One region of the Kitasatospora sp. NPDC088346 genome, then DNA from elsewhere that is predicted to be linked to it. Evidence: riboswitches for the same ligand, from Rfam matches in the RefSeq annotation. Region 1 holds a riboswitch; each other region holds the start of a gene.
What was found. Region 1 has a riboswitch for cyclic di-AMP ahead of ACIOFR_RS00220 (peptidoglycan DD-metalloendopeptidase family protein). Riboswitches for the same ligand answer to the same signal wherever they lie in the genome.

Region 1 (5,572 bases):
TCGAGACGGTCGCCAAGGACGTCAACGACGACCGGGCGGTCCTGCTGATCTGGCGGCAGTGAGCCGACAGCAGGTGAGCCGTGAGCCGTGGGCCGTGAGCAGGTGGGAGCGGGCAGCAGGGGTCGGGCCGGCACGCGGCCTCGCGGCGGTGACCCCGGGCTGTCAATCGAGAGTGGTGATCTTCGGCCATTCCTGACACCCGACCGCCCGGCCGGACGGTGCCCGGTCGGCCCGCAGGTCTGCGGTGATCGGCCGGGTGCGGCGGCTTCCGCCGGTACTTCGCGGGCGCTCGGCCGGCCCCTGCCGACAGCCCGTCAGAAGTCCTCCGCTAGGGTCGCGGACGGCGGAAACTCGTCCCACATGGCGGGATCTTGGGCGCAGGCTTCCGGCCAGACCTTTACGGAGTCCGCACGAGCGACCACACTGAGTCCGGGTGGGCTGGTCGAGACTCGGGGGATTGGGGGCGAATCGTGCGTCACGCGGCTATGGTCGGGCGGCTGCGGAGGCCCTCGTGGCGCTCCGGTCGCGGCGGGACGACCCGTCCGCCAGGGACCGTCCGGTTCCACCCCGCGCCCCGCCACGAAATGAGGAAGTGAATCCGGGTGGCCTTCTCCGTCTCCGCGCTGGTGTTGTTCGGCATCATCGTCGTCATCTTCATCCGTAACAAGCAGCTGAAGACCAGCCACGCGATCATCGCGGCGCTGTTCGGCTTCATGGTGAGCCAGTCGACGGCTGCCAAGCCGATCCAGGACTTCCTCACCCAGCTCGCCTCGACGATCTCCTCCGTCGCGGGCTGACCCCACCAGGGTCCGTCCTGGGGACCGGTCGGCCGCTGCGCCGTCCGGTGCTCTGTCCTGCCCTCGCGCAGGACCGGACGGACGAGCTGCGCCGGCGGGTCAGCCGCGCCGCGCCCCGGGGCGACGCCAGCGGTCGAGCAGCCTCGGGCGCCGGCCCGTGACCGCCCCGCGCACGGCCCCGGCGCCGTGCGGTGCCGCCGCCGCGGGCCGCTCGACGGGTTCCGACGGATCGGCCGACTCGGCCACCAGCAGGATGAACAGCCGTGCCCAGCACAGCCGTTCACCGCGCGGCCAGTCCAGTGTGCGCAGCGCGGCCGAGGCCCGGTCGGAGACGACGCCGTTCACCCGGACCTCGGCGACGTCCTCGCCCACCCGGCCGCCGAGGAACAGCTTCACACCGTTCACCTGCGGTCCGGTCAGCTCCTGGCGCAGCGCGTCCGCCAGCGCCGGCAGTGGCTGGTGGTCCTCCAGCCAGTCCGCCAGTCGGCGTGATCCGAAGCCGAACACCGCGGCCGGGCCCTGCACCGCCTGCCAGCCGGGCAACTCGGCCGACCGGTAACGGTCGCCGAACTCACCCCGACTGTCCAGCAGTTCGACCACGGCGGTGGCCGTGGTGGTGGCCCACATCCGGACGGCGTTGTCGAGCTGCTCCTCCTCGGTGCGGCCGAGCCCGGCCGCGCAGTCCCACACCACCGGGCCGTCGGCCCGGCCCAGCTGCAGCACGTAGCCGAGGTCGACGTGGCCCGTTCCGCCGTCGCCGGGGTGCTCCCGTACCGCCACGGCCGTGGTGCCCGGCCCGCGCAGCAGCTCGCCGTCGACCGTGAACGCCTGCCCGAAGCGCGTCATTTCGCGGATCACGCTGCGCTGTATGACGTCCAGTCGGTGCTGCGGGCGCACGGGCCGGCTCCTTGCTCAACGGTGAGGGGATCGAACGCGTGTGAGGCTATCGGCCGCCGCCCGGTCGCGGGAAACCAGCGCACACCTGGCGCCGTCTCAGCTCCGCCGGGGCCGGGGGCCGGGATGCTCCTCGGCGGCGCCGCCCGGGTCGTGGCCGGGGGGCGTGCGGGGGTGCCGCGGTCTGCGACCGCGCAGGCCTTCGACAGCTGCATGGGTGGCTCATGCTCGTGACAGTGGGCGTCGGGGCGGGTGACGCGAGTCACCTTCGATTCCACAGCGGCCACCGGGGGGTGACCCGGCGGTCGCGGGCGGTGAAATCCGGTACTCGCCGTGCGTGCCCACGTGCCCGGAGTGAGCGTTCCGGCTGCGGTCGGCCCATGGGTCACAGCGGAGCGTGACCTTCGGCCCAAGTGATCTTATGTCCGTTTCGCTCCTTACGCACCGTCACTTGCTCCGTACACGGTTCATGGGTTTTGCTTCGTGACCTGCCCGGCAAACGTCGGGCAGGGCCACCGGGTGGAACGCCGAGTCCTGCCGCTGCCCGGGGCCGACGCACACCATCCGTGCACGGCAGGAGCGGGGGACCCAGGTAAGTGCCGTTCCGGAATCTTCCGGGCCGGCTTGGGGTGAAGCCGTGTCTTTTTCACGGCCGGGCGATCTCCCGTCCGAACCCGACAGCTCACCTCGTAGGCGTCGGAGAGGAACCGCTCAATGTCCGCTCAGGGCAAGCACCGTCGTCCCCGTCTGTCCCGACTGACCCGCATCGCCGTCGCCACCGGTGTCGTCACCGCCGCCGTCGCGCTCCCGGCGACCGCCGCCTCGGCCCACGGCACCTCCGCCGACGCCCACGGCGCCGTCTCCGCCCCGGCCCCGGCCGCCGCTCCGGCCGCCCCGGCCGCCGAGCAGGCCCCCGCCGACCACAGCTACCAGGTCGTCCACGGCGACAGCCTCTCCAAGATCGCCGACGCCCACCACGTCGACGGCGGCTGGCAGAAGCTGTACCAGGACAACCGTCAGGTCGTCGGCGACAACCCGAACCTGATCCACCCGGGCCAGAAGCTGACCCTCGGCGGCCAGGCCGCCCCGCAGGCCGACACCTCCAAGGCCTCCCGCTCCGAGCACCGCGCCCCGGTCACCCCGGCCCCCGCGGCCGAGGCCGCCAAGCCGGCCGCCAAGCCCGCCGCCCCGAAGCCGGCCGCCCCCAAGCCGGCCGCCCCGAAGACCGAGGCCCCCGCGGCCCCGGCCGCCTCGGCCCCCGCTGCCACCTCGGGCTACGTCGCCCCGGTCAGCGGCCCGATCGGCACCCCGTACCACCAGGCCGGCTCGGCCTGGTCCAGCGGCTACCACACCGGCGTCGACTTCGTCGTCGGCACCGGCACCTCGATCAAGGCCATTGCGGCCGGCACCGTGGTCTCCGCCGGCAACGGCGGCGCCTACGGCAACGAGATCGTCATCAAGCACGCCGACGGCAAGTACTCCCAGTACGCCCACCTGTCCTCGATCGGCGTCCAGGTCGGCCAGACCGTGACCGCCGGCCAGCAGATCGGCCTCTCGGGCGCCACCGGCAACGTGTCCGGCCCGCACCTCCACTTCGAGATCCGCACCGGCCCGGCCTACGGCTCCGACATCGACCCGGTGGCCTACCTGGCCGCCCACGGCGTCAAGGTCTGATCCGGACCACCCCGCCGTACCCGCCGGAGGCCCGGCCCGGGACACCCGTCCCCGGCCGGGCCTCCGGCACACCCGCACCCAGACGCCGGCACGGTACGGACCCCGGCGAATCTGGAGCCCAAATCGGCTGCGGGCGAGCCGAGTTCTATGCTCGTGGCCATGCGTAAGGGAGCGTTGACTCGAGAATCCGTCCTCCAGGCCATCGACGAACACGACGCCGTCGGGCAGGACGCGTTCCTGGCCACCTACGGCTACCTGCCGGCCCGCGACTACCTTCTCGTCCACGAGGCCAAGGAGTACGACTCCAAGGCCATCGCCGGCGTCGCGCACCGGTTTGAGTACGGGCGACCTTGCTCCCGGATGAGTTCCACGGGGGTGTCCGGCAGGCAGTGGCGTGGCTCTCCCGAGCCGGGTTCACGGTGAAGTCCGTCCGCAACCCAGACTGGGCCTGGGACGAGCTCGTTCTCGCGTGTGCCATCACGGCCGACAACGGGTGGCGGGCCATGGGGGCGACGGACAGGCGGGTCATCGAGCTCTCCGGACTGCTGCAACTTCTGCCGATCCACGAGCAGAGCTCGCGAAGCGACACCTTCCGCAACCCCAACGGCGTGGCACGCAAGACGGTGGACCTGGCCACTCACCACCCGGACTACACCGGGAAGCCGACGAACGGCGGTGCGCGAGACCTGGCGGTCCTCAAGGCATTCTTGGAGAGCCCGCTGGAGATGGCCGCGGCTGCGCAGCTCATCCGTGCCGGCCTGCTGAGCGGTGAGCTGCGCGAGTTCCTCCCACCGGACGTGCCGGAGGATTTCGACGCGCCGGAGGGACGACTCCTCCTCCGCCAGCACCTCGCCCGCGAGCGCAACGCGGGACTGCGGGCCAAGAAAATTACATCGGTGCTGCGGGCTGGCGGCCGCCTCGCCTGCGAGGTCTGCGACTTCGACTTCGGACTGGCCTACGGGGAGCGCGGCGCGGGGTACATCGAGTGTCACCACGTGATTCCGCTCCACGTGGCCGGTGCGGGGCGGACCAAGCTCGTCGATTTGGCCCTGATCTGCGCCAACTGCCACCGCATGGTGCACCGGCAGGCGCCGTGGCCGACCCCGCACGAGCTCCGGGCTCTGATGGCCCGAGTCCGCTCGGCGTCGGCCGGCTGACGGTTGGCGCTCTGCGGGTTTTGGCGTCAGCCCTCCGGGATCCACCGCTCGCGGTGCTGGCGTACGTAGCGCAGGTCGATCCGGTGCCGCGGGTGTGTCCGTAGGGGAGCGATCTCCTGGTGGGTCAGCCCGTCGACGACCTGCAAGGCATCGGTCAGGTAGCGGGCTCCGTTGTCGAAGAGCACGTGGCAGTTGGGGCAGAGGCAGAGCACGTTCTCGATGATGTCCGGCCCGGAGTGCGGACGGCCGAGGGCCTGGATGTGGGCGCCCTCGCTGTAGCTGGATCCCCCGGGGACCGCCAGGGCGAGTCCGCAGAGCTGGCACTGCCCGCCGTGCCACTGCTTCACCTGCTGGATGACGGCGCTGCTGCGGACGGACCGCTGGACCGTGAAGGTGCGGGTGGGGACCGGCTGATGGGGAAGGTCACCGTGGAACGGCACCACGTCCTCGACATCGTCAGGGACCTCGGCGGCCACGGCCTCCTCGGCTGCGACCATCCGGAACTGGCAGATCCGGAAGCCGTCCACGCCCATCTTGATGCTGTGCGATTCCACCCGGAACAAGCCGTCGTAGCGGAAGCCCGTAGCGGGGGAGTGGGCAGGGTCCCCGCTCGCACCGCGGATCACCCGGACGAGGAGCCCTTCCAGCTGGCTGCGGACCAGGCCGGCGTTGCCGGAATCGGTGAGCACCTGGTCGCGGGTCTGTCGCCCGGTGGTGCTGTCGCGGCCGCCGTGGCCGGTGTAGATGATGACGTTGCCGTGGTCCTCGTCGTCCACGTACCCGCCGGACACCACGATCGAGTCCGCTCCTTCCCGCGGATTGCCGTGGATGCCGGCCATCCGCGGGGCGTGCACACCGGCTTCGCTGAGTTCGGTCCGGCGCGGGAAGTGCGATCCGACCGGGTGTCCGTCGATGTGACCAAAGACCTTTGCCATCCGCACAGTCTCGCAAGGATGTGCGACCCGGCGTGGGCGTTTTAACCGTCCCCGGGGGAGGGTGGCAGCCCCTGATGGCGCCCCCCAACGGAAACGGCCCCGGGCCGGCGATGTG
Region 2 (5,572 bases), on a different contig from region 1:
CTTCGGCGTCCGCGGCCGGGTACTGGGCAACGTGATCACCATCGCGGTGGCGATCGGTTTCTTCGCCATCTCGGTGTGGACCGGCGGCACCGCGGTGATGGTCGCCGCGCACCAGATCATCGGCACCCCGGTGGGCCGCGGCCCGCTGGCCCTGGCCATGCCGGCGGCCGCGGTGGCGGTGGTCCTGGTCGCGGCGCTCGGGCACAACGCCCTGGTCCGCACCTACAAGGCCACCGCCGTGCTGGGCGGCCTGGTGCTGCTGTTCCTGGTCGCCGTCCTGGCGCCCGGGTTCGAACCCGGCTACGGCGGCGGCGACCTCGCCCTCGGCAGTACGGGCGCCACCTGGCTGCTGGCCGCCACCGCCTCGGCGGCGGCGCCGCTGTCGTACGCGACCTTCCAGGGCGACTACAGCCGCTACATGTCCGGCCGCCGCGGCGACCGGCCGGTGCTGCTGTGGGCGGGGACGAGCATGTTCCTCACCTGCGTGGCCGCCCTGCTGGTCGGCGCGTACGTGACGACCTTCTTCCCCACCGACCCGCTCTGGCTGCAGGGCCTGACCGACGCCGTGCCGGGCTGGAGCGTCCCGGTGATCGTGGTGTTCGGCCTGGTCGGCACCCTCCCGCAGGGCGGGCTGTGCCTGTACGCGGCCGGGCTCTCGGTCAACTCTCTGTTCTGGCGCACCTCGCGGGCCACCGCCACCCTCGCGGTCGCGGTGCCCTCGATCCTGGCGCTCTACCTCGGCGCGGTGGTGTACGACGCGATGGACTCGATGTCCGCGTTCGTCTCGCTGCTGCTCACCGCGGTGGCGCCGTGGGCGGCCGTCCTGACCGTCGGCTACCTGTTCCACCGGGGCCGGTACCACCCGGCGGAACTCGCCCCGGACGGCGCGCCGGCGGGCCGCTACTGGTACACCGGGGGGCTCAACCCGCGAGCGGTGGCGGCCTTCGTCACCGGTGGCGTGCTGGGCGTGCTCTGGGTCAACAACCCGCTGTACGTAGGCCCGCTGGCCGAGCTGACGGCGGGCGTCGACCTCAGCCTGCCGGTCTCGTTCGGCGCCGCGGCCCTCGTCCACACGGCGCTGTGCCTGCTGTGGCCGGAGCCGGACGGCCCCGTCGGCGCGGCCGGGACGGTCGGCGCGGCCGGCCCCCGGCCCGCGGCGGGGGAGGTGCTCAGCCCCGCGGCGCCGCCACCGGCGCGGCAGGAGCCGGAACCGACTCCCGGCGCTGGGCCGGGACGACCTCGCTGATCGCCTCGCCGACCAGCGCCAGCAGTTCGGCCAGCGGTTCGAGGTGGTCGGGCAGGTCGGCGAGCGCCACGATGCGCTCGCCGTCCGGTCCGGCCACCGCGAACAGGTCGATCGGGCCGAGGTGCTTGCGGGCGGTCTCCACCAGCGCGGCGACGTCGCTGGGCTGGTGGACGTCCGCGCTCACCCCGACCACCGGGCAGCCGGGCCGGTCCAGCTCGGTGGCCAGGTCCTCGGCCACCCCGGGGTGGAGATCCGCGATCAGCAGACCGGCCGCGCCCGCGGCGGCGAAACGGCGCGCGAGGTCGGACCCCGACCCGCCGCCGAGCACCGCGATGACCACCACTGCCCCGCTTACCCGCATGGCCTGCTCCTCCTTGAGCGAACCGCGTGGACCGCACCGCACAGCGGCCCGTACACGTATTCGGAGGATCGTAGGCACGCAGCGACCCTCCGCAACAGGGATTCCCCCTCAGGTGACCAGACTCACGCCCGCACAGGCAAAGGTTACGGTCATGACATGCCGGAATCCGTCGAGTCCATCCAGCCCGAGCTCTTCACGTGGGAGTTCGCCGCCGATCCCTACCCCGCGTACGCCTGGCTGCGCGAGCACGCCCCCGTGCACCGCACCACGCTGCCCAGCGGGGTGGACGCCTGGCTGGTGACCCGGTACGCGGACGCCCGGCAGGCGCTCGCCGACAGCAGGCTCTCCAAGAACCCCGCGCACCACAGCGGGCAGGGCCACCGCAGCGGCCGGGTCGGCATCCCGGGCGAGCGGCAGGCGGACCTGATGACCCACCTGCTGAACATCGACCCGCCGGACCACACCCGGCTGCGCCGTCTGGTGTCCAAGGCCTTCACCCCGCGCCGGGTCGCCGAGTTCGAGCCCCGGGTCCAGCAGCTGACCGACCGGCTGATCGACGGGTTCGCGGCCCGCGGCTCGGCCGACCTGATCCACGAGTTCGCCTTCCCCCTCCCCATCTACGCCATCTGCGACCTGCTCGGCGTCCCGGCCGAGGACCAGGACGACTTCCGGGACTGGGCCGGGATGATGATCCGGCACGGCCGGGGCCCGCGCGGCGGCGTCGCCCGGGCGGTCAAGAAGATGCGCTCGTACCTGCTGGACCTGATCCACCGCAAGCGGGCCGACCTGGGCGACGACCTGATCTCCGGCCTGATCCGGGCGAGCGACCACGGCGAGCACCTGACCGAGAACGAGGCCGCGGCGATGGCCTTCATCCTGCTCTTCGCCGGCTTCGAGACCACCGTCAACCTGATCGGCAACGGCCTGTACGCCCTGCTCGGGCACCCGGAGCAGCGGGCCCTGCTGCAGGAGTCCGTCCGGCGCGGCGAGAGCGCGCTGATGGACACCGCGGTGGAGGAGCTGCTCCGCTACGACGGACCGGTCGAGCTGGCGACCTGGCGGTTCGCCACCAGCCCGCTCAGCATCGGCGGGGTGGACATCCCGGTCGGCGACCCGGTCCTGGTGGTGCTCGCCGCGGCCGACCGCGACCCGGCACGCTTCGCGGCGGAGAACACCCTCGACCTCGCCCGCCGGGACAACCCGCACCTGGGCTTCGGCCACGGCATCCACTACTGCATCGGCGCCCCGCTGGCCCGGCTGGAAGGCCGGCTCGCCATCGGCACCCTGCTGACCCGTCTGCCCGACCTCCGGCTCGACGCGGAGCCGGACGCGCTGCGCTGGCGCGGCGGTCTGATCATGCGGGGCCTGCGTGAACTTCCGGTCGTATTCGACCCCGCCGGGCCGTCGATCCGGGCATGACATTCCCCCATTCGGAAGCATGCTGACGGCCTGTCGTTCCGATCGGCCGGAAATCGGCTGTTTCCAGCCCGGAAGTCTCCGGGAAGGTGTTTCGGCTGTCCGGAAACAGCTCGGACGGGCGAGCGGGACACGCGGCGCGGCGTGTCCCGAGGGCCTTTCGGGGGTCGACTGAATGCCTATCAACCCGGACATACCGGGATGGTTGGTCGACGATCCATGACGGTGCGTAATTTATGCGTGATGTTGGCGATATGAGCTTGTGATTGACCGACAGATCTGTCTAATCTCCGTGGAGCCCGCAGCCGTGGGCCCCGAACGCGGAACGCCGAATCCTGTCCGCCGCGCCCGGGAAAACCGAACCAGACCCTGGACAGGGGCGGGGGACCCAGGTTTGTTGCCGTCCCCAACGGCTAGGGGTGAAGCCGCCGGTGCGGCAGCAGGAACCCCCTCCTGCTGCCGCCGAGGCGGACGGGCCAACCTCCCGGTCCGAACCCGACAGCTCACCTCGCAGGCGTGCGGAGAGGAATCCTCATGCTGTTCACCGGAACGGGCCGTCACCGTCGCAGGACCCAGGCCGAGAAGGTCATCGCCGCCGCGGGCGTGGCCGGAGTGGGCCTGGCCCTGCCGCTGCTCACCGCCGGCGGCGCGCACGCCGCACCCGTGTCGACCTGGGACCGGGTCGCGCAGTGCGAGAGCGGGGGGAACTGGGGGATCAACACCGGCAACGGTTTCTACGGCGGGCTGCAGTTCACGCCCAGCACCTGGAAGTCGTTCGGCGGCACGCAGTACGCCGCGCAGGCCAACCAGGCCTCCAAGGGCCAGCAGATCGCCGTCGCCGAGCGGGTGCTGGCCTCGCAGGGGCCCGGCGCCTGGCCGGTCTGCTCGGTCAGGGCGGGGCTCACCAAGGGCGGCGCGGCCGCACAGGTGGACACCGACGACGCGGACGGGGACTCCGCCCGCGGCTCGACGCCGGCCAAGTCGGGCCGCAAACCCTCCACGCCGAAGGCCACGCGGCCCGCCGCACCCAGGGAGGCGGTGCCGCAGGCCGCCGCCGTCGAGCAGGACGACTCCGCCGAGGAGTCCGGCGACACCTACACCGTGCACCCGGGTGACACCCTGTCCGCCATCGCCGACGCCCGGCGCCTGGCCGGCGGCTGGCAGCGGCTCTACCAGGCCAACCAGGCCGTGATCGGCGCCGACCCGGACCTGATCGAGCCCGGTCAGGTGCTCCGGCTCGGCTGACCGGCACCGGACGGCAGGCCGTCCCGTTCGGGGCGGGGCGGCCTGTTTTGTGGGCATTCAGGTGAACTACCGGCCGGTAGCCGGGTCACACGGTGAGACGGGGCCACGGTCTGCGCGGCCCCGGCGCCGCGTGCGGTTAGGCTCTGGTCGTAACGACAACACATCCCGCTTCCGCAAGGAGATGCCTCGTGCCGTCCATTGATGTCGTCGTAGCCCGTGAGATTCTCGACTCGCGCGGCAACCCCACGGTCGAGGTCGAGGTCGGGCTCGACGACGGCAGCACGGGGCGTGCCGCCGTCCCGTCCGGTGCCTCCACCGGCGCCTTCGAGGCGCTCGAACTGCGCGACGGCGACAAGAACCGCTACTTCGGCAAGGGCGTCGAGAAGGCCGTTCTCGCCGTCATCGAGCAGATCGGCCCGGAGCTGGTCGGCTACGACGCCACCGAGCAGCGCCTGATCGACCAGGCCATGCTCGACCTGGACGCCACCCCGGACAAGTCCTCGCTCGGCGCCAACGCGATCCTCGGTGTCTCCCTCGCCGTCGCGCACGCCGCCTCGGAGGCCTCCGACCTGCCGCTGTTCCGCTACCTGGGCGGCCCGAACGCGCACGTCCTGCCGGTCCCGATGATGAACATCCTCAACGGCGGCTCGCACGCGGACTCCAACGTGGACATCCAGGAGTTCATGATCGCCCCGATCGGCGCGGAGTCCTTCTCCGAGGCCGTCCGCTGGGGCGTCGAGGTCTACCACACGCTCAAGGGCGTGCTGAAGGAGCGCGGCCTGTCCACCGGCCTCGGCGACGAGGGCGGCTTCGCGCCGAACCTGGACTCCAACCGCGAGGCGCTCGACCTCATCACCGAGGCCATCAAGAAGGCCGGCTACACCCCGGGCAAGGACATCGCGCTCGCCCTGGACGTCGCCGCCTCCGAGTTCCACCAGGACGGCTCGTACCAGTTCGAGGGCAAGGCGATCTCCTCCGCCGAGCTCATCGACTACTACGCCGAGCTGGTCGCCGCGTACCCGCTGGTCTCCATCGAGGACCCGCTGGACGAGTCGGACTGGGACGGCTGGAAGGCCATGACCGACAAGCTCGGCGACAAGGTGCAGCTGGTCGGCGACGACCTGTTCGTCACCAACCCGGAGCGCCTGCGCCGCGGCATCGAGTCCGGCACCGCCAACGCGCTGCTGGTGAAGGTCAACCAGATCGGCTCGCTGACCGAGACCCTGGACGCCGTCGAGCTGGCCCAGCGCAACGGCTACCGCTGCATGATGTCGCACCGCTCCGGCGAGACCGAGGACGTCACC
Region 3 (5,572 bases), on a different contig from region 1:
ACCTGGGCCAGCGCACCGAGTACATGTTCCAACCCGAGCTGGTCATGCGCGGCTCCACCGGAGCGGTGTCCAACGGCCGGTAGGCCCGGCCGGGGCCCGTGGTGCCCGAGCGTGCGAACAGCCCCGGAGAGACCCTCTCCGGGGCTGTTGCGCACGTTCTCGTGGGCGGAGGGAGCTCAGCCCTCCTCGACGACCGGCCGTGGCTGGTTCAGTCGCTGCCCGTCGGCCGCGTCGCCGGTCCGCGCCTCGGTGCGCCGGGTGCGGTCGAGGTAGTCCCGAACGACCAACTCGACCGCGTCCTGCGGATTCCTGGTGCCGGACTGCAGCATCACCTCGATGGCCAGATCGGCGTCGAGGGTGATGGTGACCTTCGCCATGGCGTGCTCTCCCGGATCGGTGGGCTCGCCGCAGCATAGGCCCCGTCCCCCGGGTCGGGCCAGGCCCGCCGGGGGACGGGGCCGCGGATCAGGTGTCAGATCCGGCCGGCGAAGTCCGGGGCCCAGTCGGCGATGGTCTCGGTGCGCACGCCGGCGCTCGGGTTGGCGGCCTCGACGTAGGTGCCGTTGCCGACGTACAGCGCGACGTGGTAGACGCCCGAGTTGCTGCCGTTGTTGGACCAGAACAGCAGGTCGCCCGGCTGGAGGCTGTCCAGCGAGACGCGGGTGGCGGTGTCCGCCTGGTCCGCGGCGACGCGGGGCAGCGAGACGCCGGCCTGACGGTAGGCGGCCTGGGTGAGGCCGGAGCAGTCCCAGCCGCCGTCGCTGCTGCCGCCGTAGACGTAGGCCTGGCCGACCTTGGAGAGCGCGAAGTTGATCGCCGCGGCCTTGGAGCCGGTCGCCTGGGTGGCGGCGGCGGGCTTGGCGGCGGTGCTCGCGGCCGGGGCGGCCTTGGCGGCCGGGGCGGCCGGGGCGGCCGGCTGCTCGGCGGCGGCCGGGGCGGCGGCTCGGGTGCCGTCACCGAGGTCGAGGTGCTGACCCGGGTAGATGACGTGCGGACCGGCCGTCAGGGTGGCCTTGTTCAGCTCGTAGAGCTTCTCCCAGCCGCCCTGGACGTGGTTCTTCTCGGCGATGTGGGACAGCCAGTCGCCGGCCACCACGGTGTAGTCGTGGCTGCCGTGCTCCCGGGAGCCGTCCCACTTCTTGCCGGACCACTGGTGGGTGCTCCCGGCGGGCGCGGTGGTCGCGGCCTTCGGCGCGGCGGCCTCGGGGGCGGCGGGCTGGGCGGCCTTGGGGGCGGCGGCCGGCTTCGGGGCGGCCTGGGTGGTGGTGGCCGCGGCGCCGGTGTTGATCTGCGGGGCCTCGCCGCCCTTGGTCAGACCGGCCTGGACGGAGCAGACCGGCCACGCGCCGGGGCCCTGGGAGGCCAGCACCTTCTCGGCGACGGCGATCTGCTGGTCCTTGGTCGCCTGGTTGGCCTGCGGGGCGTACGCGGTGCCACCGAAGGCGGCCCAGGTGCTGGAGGTGAACTGGAGGCCGCCGTAGAAGCCGTTGCCGGTGTTGATGCTCCAGTTGCCGGAGGACTCGCACTGGGCGACCTTGTCCCAGGTGGCGACCGAGGCGGCGGAGGCGGACCCGGCGGTCAGGCACGGGATGGTGAGGCCGATGCCGACGACACCGGTGGTGGCGATGATGCGGCGGGCGCGCTTGGAGGCGCTGATGGGCAGCATGAAGATGCGTTCCTCTCCCACGCCTGCGAGGTGAGCTGTCGGATTCGGGCTGGAGTTGCCCGGCCGTGCTGAGCACGGCTTCACCCCAAGCCCCGGACCGGTACCGACGTACCGTTCCCGGGCGACCTACCTGGTTCCCCCGCTCCTGCCCGCGGTGCTTCTGTGCAGTGCCAGCGCACCCGGCGGCAGGACTCGGCGTCCCGGGTGGCTGGGTCCGTGCGACCACGAACGTGGGAGGACATTAGGCAGACGTAAGTTGAAACCGCAAATGTGTGTGACCGCCATCACACTGTTCGCATCGCCTTTTCATGATCGATAAACCTCGATCGGACCGTTCATTATCGCTCGCTTTCGCGCAAAAGCCTTTAGCGGATGGGGACTTGCCTATGCTTCAGTCGGCAGAGTCGTTATCGAGGCCTGGGTGAGGCTGAGCGATCATGGAGTTCGAGCACAGACCGCCGGAGCCCGTGAACGGCGCCGACGACGCGAAGCCCCGGCCGGCCCGGCCCAGGTCACATCGGTCCGAACCGGACCATAAGGGGCGTATCGCCCGGCGCAGGCTGCTGATCTGGGGGGCCGTCGGAATCGTCGCGGCCGTCACCGGCGAGGAGCTGGTCCGTCAGACGCCGGTCGGCTTCCGCCGCCCGCGCCCGGGCCGGACGGAGGCCGGAGCGACCCCGAGCCCCCACCAGCACAGCGCCACGCCCACCTCCGGCGCCACGTCCGGTGCCACCTCCGCGCCGCCCGCCCCGCCGCCGCCGGTGACCGATGGCGGCCGCCGCTGGTCCGACCCGGCCGGCTGGGGCGGCGCCGTCCCCGGTCCGAAGTCCGCGGTGCGGATCACCGACCAGGTGCTGCTCGACGCGGACGCGACGGTGGGCTCCCTGCTGATCGAGCCGACCGGCTCGCTGGTCTTCGCCAAGGACACCGACCTCACGCTCGGCTCGGCCGGCAACATCGAGGTCCGCGGCAGCCTGGTGCTCGCCCCCTCCGACACCGCCGTGCACACGGTGCGTTTCCCCGCCGTGGACGAGCGCCGGTTCAAGGGCGGCGGCATGACCGTCGTCGACTCCGACACCGGCCTGTGGGTCACCGGCGCCGGCTACCTGCGCCTGGACGGCGCCGCCCGGACGGCCTGGGTGCGGGCCGCCGGAGCGCTCAGAGCGGGCGACACCAGCATCACCCTCGCCGCCGCCCCGACCGGCTGGAAGGCCGGCGACGAACTGGCCGTCACCCCGACCGGCGCCCCCGACGGCGAGGACTTCACCAACCAGTACGACCTGCGCACGGTCCGTCAGGTCAACGGCAGCACGGTCGTCCTTGACGGCCCGTTGAAGTACGCCCACCCCCGGGTCGCGGTCGGCGGCGGCGTCACCGTCGGCGCCGAGGTGCTCAACCTGACCCGCAACGTCCGGGTCGAGGGCACCGAGCAGGGCCGGGCCCACATCCACCTCACCGGCTCCCGCCGCGCCGACGTCCGGCACGCTGCGCTGCGCTGGCTGGGCCCGCGGGCCGAGGGCAAGGAGAAGTGGAACGGAAAGGCCGTCACCGAGCCGGTGCTGGGCCGGTACGGGCTGCACTTCCACATGCTCGCCGACGCCAGCCGGGGCACCGTGGTGGAGGGGGTCGTCGTCCGGGACGCCGGCAACCACGCCTTCGTCCCGCACATGAGCCACGGCGTCACCTTCCGCAGCTGCATCAGCCACAACACCTGGGAGGACGCCTACTGGTGGGACGGGCCGCAGGACACCCGGACCCCGCAGGGGCCGTCCGACGACATCGGCTACGAGTCCTGCGTCGCCTCCCGGACGGTCTTCGAACCCAACCCTCGCGGCTACCGGCTGACCGGCTTCAGCCTCGGCGCGGGCACCGGCAGCCGGGCCACCGACTGCGTGGCCGTCGGCGTGCAGGGGGCCACCGGCGCCTCGGGGTACGAGTGGCCGGAGACCAGCGAGGGGGTGTGGACCTTCGAACGGTGCCTGGCCCACAACAACCTGGAGAACGGCATCTTCGTCTGGCTCAACGCCCAGCACCACCACACCGTCACCCAGTTCGTGGCCTACCACAACGGCGGCTGGGGCATCGAGCACGGCGCCTACCTGAACGACTTCGACTACACCGCGAGCGTCCTGTACGGCAACGCGGCCGGCGGGGTCGCCGTGCACGCGCTCGGCCGCGACAAGGGAACCGTCTTCGACGGCCTGCTGATCGACGCCGCCGGGCAGTCCGACTACGCCGTCTCCACCGCCAAGCACCAGCTGGCCGGGCAGCCGGTGACGGTCAGCCGCTGCCGGCTGACCGGCTACCGGAAGGCCGGCGTGGCCTTCCGGGCCACCACGGACGGCGAGCCGGACGACATCCAGGTGCTGGACTGCTCCTTCAGCGGCAACGAGGTCTGGCTCGACCCGGAGGCCCCGGCCCCCAAGCGGATCGTGCTGCGCAAGGCGGGGGAGAGCCAGGCCGTCGAGGTGGGCAAGCCCGGGGGCGGCAAGGCCGCGCCCGCGGAGTGGAACGCCTCGGTGGCCCCGGCCAGCGTGCCGGACGGCCCGCGCCAGCCGGTCACCCCGGCGCTGCGGTTGAGCGACACGGCGGCGAAGACCTCACGCCTCCCGACCTGACCGGAGGGCTCACCCGACGAGCCCCGGGCCCGCCCGGGCGGCCCGCGCGGGAGGCCGGAGCCACGCACACGCAGGAAGAGCCGGCCCCGGCCCCCCCGACGACGGGGGGCCGGGGCCGGCTCTTCGGGTCTGCGGGCCCGGGCGGGTCAGCCGGCCGGCTTGTCCTCGACCGGCTCCTCGACGGGGGCCGGCGCGGGCGGCAGCTCCGCCATGTAGATGCCGGCGATCAGCTGACCGACGGTCGGGTACGCACCCAGCGGCGCGGCGCTCGGGCAGCCGGTCTCCTCGGCGGCCGTGGCCAGCAGCTCCGGGTCGGCCTCGGGGCCGATCACCAGCGGCGCGAGGGCGGGACGCTGCGAACCGGTGGCCCGCAGGTGCTCGACGGCCGCGACCACCGAACCCGGGACGTCCAGCGCGGCGGCCACCACGGGCACGGCCAGCCGTGCGGCCAGCAGCACACCGGTGATCCCGGCGGCCGTGGCGGCCTCCTCGCCGCCGACGACGGTCAGCACGATGCCGTCCGCGGCGGTGGTGATCGCGAACAGCCGGGCGCGGTCGGCACGGGCCAGACCGGCCTCGGAGAGGCGCACGTGCACCGCCTCGGCCAGCAGCGGGTGCGGGCCGAGCGCGTCGGTGACGGGGGAGCCGGCGGCGGCGGCGACCTCGGCCAGCTCGCCCAGCCGGCCGTGCGGGCCGGTCAGCAGCGGGACGACGACCGGCGCCGGGTACCCGGCGTTGGTGGCCTCGGCCAGCAGGGCGGCGACCGTGACGGCCTCCGGGGCGCTCTCGCCGACCGCCAGGTAGGCGGCTGCGGCCTCGATGCCGGGCTGCTCGCTGCGCACGATCGACAACAGCTCGTCCACCACGGGACGGGACTCCGGACCGGCGTCGGCGGGCACCGCGAGCACCAGGGCCGGCGAACCGACCGGGACCTCGGGGCGCTCAGGACGGCGGTGGCGCCCCCGCGCACGGGAGCCTGGCGTACGGACGGGCAGTGGCGCGCCCGGGATCGCTGCGGTGCTCATGGCGGAGATCGTAGGACATTCGCCCGACCTGGCTGCAGTCGGATCCCAGGACTGGGTGAAAGCTCCCAGGTCAAAAGGGATGTTCTCGGTCAAATCATCAGCCTTCCCGTGCCGGGCTCGTGACGCTCCGACGGATTCACCGTGACGCGGCTCACAGCGGTCCGAGGTGACTGCCCGTGAGGGAGCCGACCCGCCTCGAAGATCGACGCGCCGCTTTTCGCGGTGTACGGACGGTCATCGGGACTCTGTGTTTCGTTCCACTA

Region 2: another riboswitch for cyclic di-AMP. It lies ahead of ACIOFR_RS07840 (transglycosylase family protein); the one in region 1 lies ahead of ACIOFR_RS00220 (peptidoglycan DD-metalloendopeptidase family protein).
Region 3: another riboswitch for cyclic di-AMP. It lies ahead of ACIOFR_RS23885 (transglycosylase family protein); the one in region 1 lies ahead of ACIOFR_RS00220 (peptidoglycan DD-metalloendopeptidase family protein).

Annotation. Positions count from the first base shown of each region.
Region 1 covers NZ_JBIURH010000001.1:51,533-57,104, forward strand. The annotation lists gene ACIOFR_RS00205 (PP2C family protein-serine/threonine phosphatase) at 1-62, shown strand, start outside; gene ACIOFR_RS00210 (hypothetical protein) at 603-797, shown strand; gene ACIOFR_RS00215 (DUF6348 family protein) at 897-1,694, opposite strand; cyclic di-AMP (ydaO/yuaA leader) riboswitch at 2,240-2,400, shown strand; gene ACIOFR_RS00220 (peptidoglycan DD-metalloendopeptidase family protein) at 2,406-3,365, shown strand; gene ACIOFR_RS00225 (hypothetical protein) at 3,540-3,788, shown strand; gene ACIOFR_RS00230 (HNH endonuclease) at 3,869-4,522, shown strand; gene ACIOFR_RS00235 (YDG/SRA domain-containing protein) at 4,549-5,457, opposite strand.
Region 2 covers NZ_JBIURH010000004.1:6,994-12,565, reverse strand. The annotation lists gene ACIOFR_RS07855 (purine-cytosine permease family protein) at 1-1,246, shown strand, start outside; gene ACIOFR_RS07850 (SDR family NAD(P)-dependent oxidoreductase) at 1,170-1,607, opposite strand; gene ACIOFR_RS07845 (cytochrome P450) at 1,764-3,026, shown strand; cyclic di-AMP (ydaO/yuaA leader) riboswitch at 3,374-3,554, shown strand; gene ACIOFR_RS07840 (transglycosylase family protein) at 3,558-4,268, shown strand; gene eno (phosphopyruvate hydratase) at 4,457-5,572, shown strand, end outside.
Region 3 covers NZ_JBIURH010000019.1:121,240-126,811, forward strand. The annotation lists gene ACIOFR_RS23875 (LacI family DNA-binding transcriptional regulator) at 1-83, shown strand, start outside; gene ACIOFR_RS23880 (hypothetical protein) at 177-377, opposite strand; gene ACIOFR_RS23885 (transglycosylase family protein) at 473-1,666, opposite strand; cyclic di-AMP (ydaO/yuaA leader) riboswitch at 1,672-1,833, opposite strand; gene ACIOFR_RS23890 (hypothetical protein) at 2,104-4,284, shown strand; gene ACIOFR_RS23895 (sirohydrochlorin chelatase) at 4,431-5,309, opposite strand.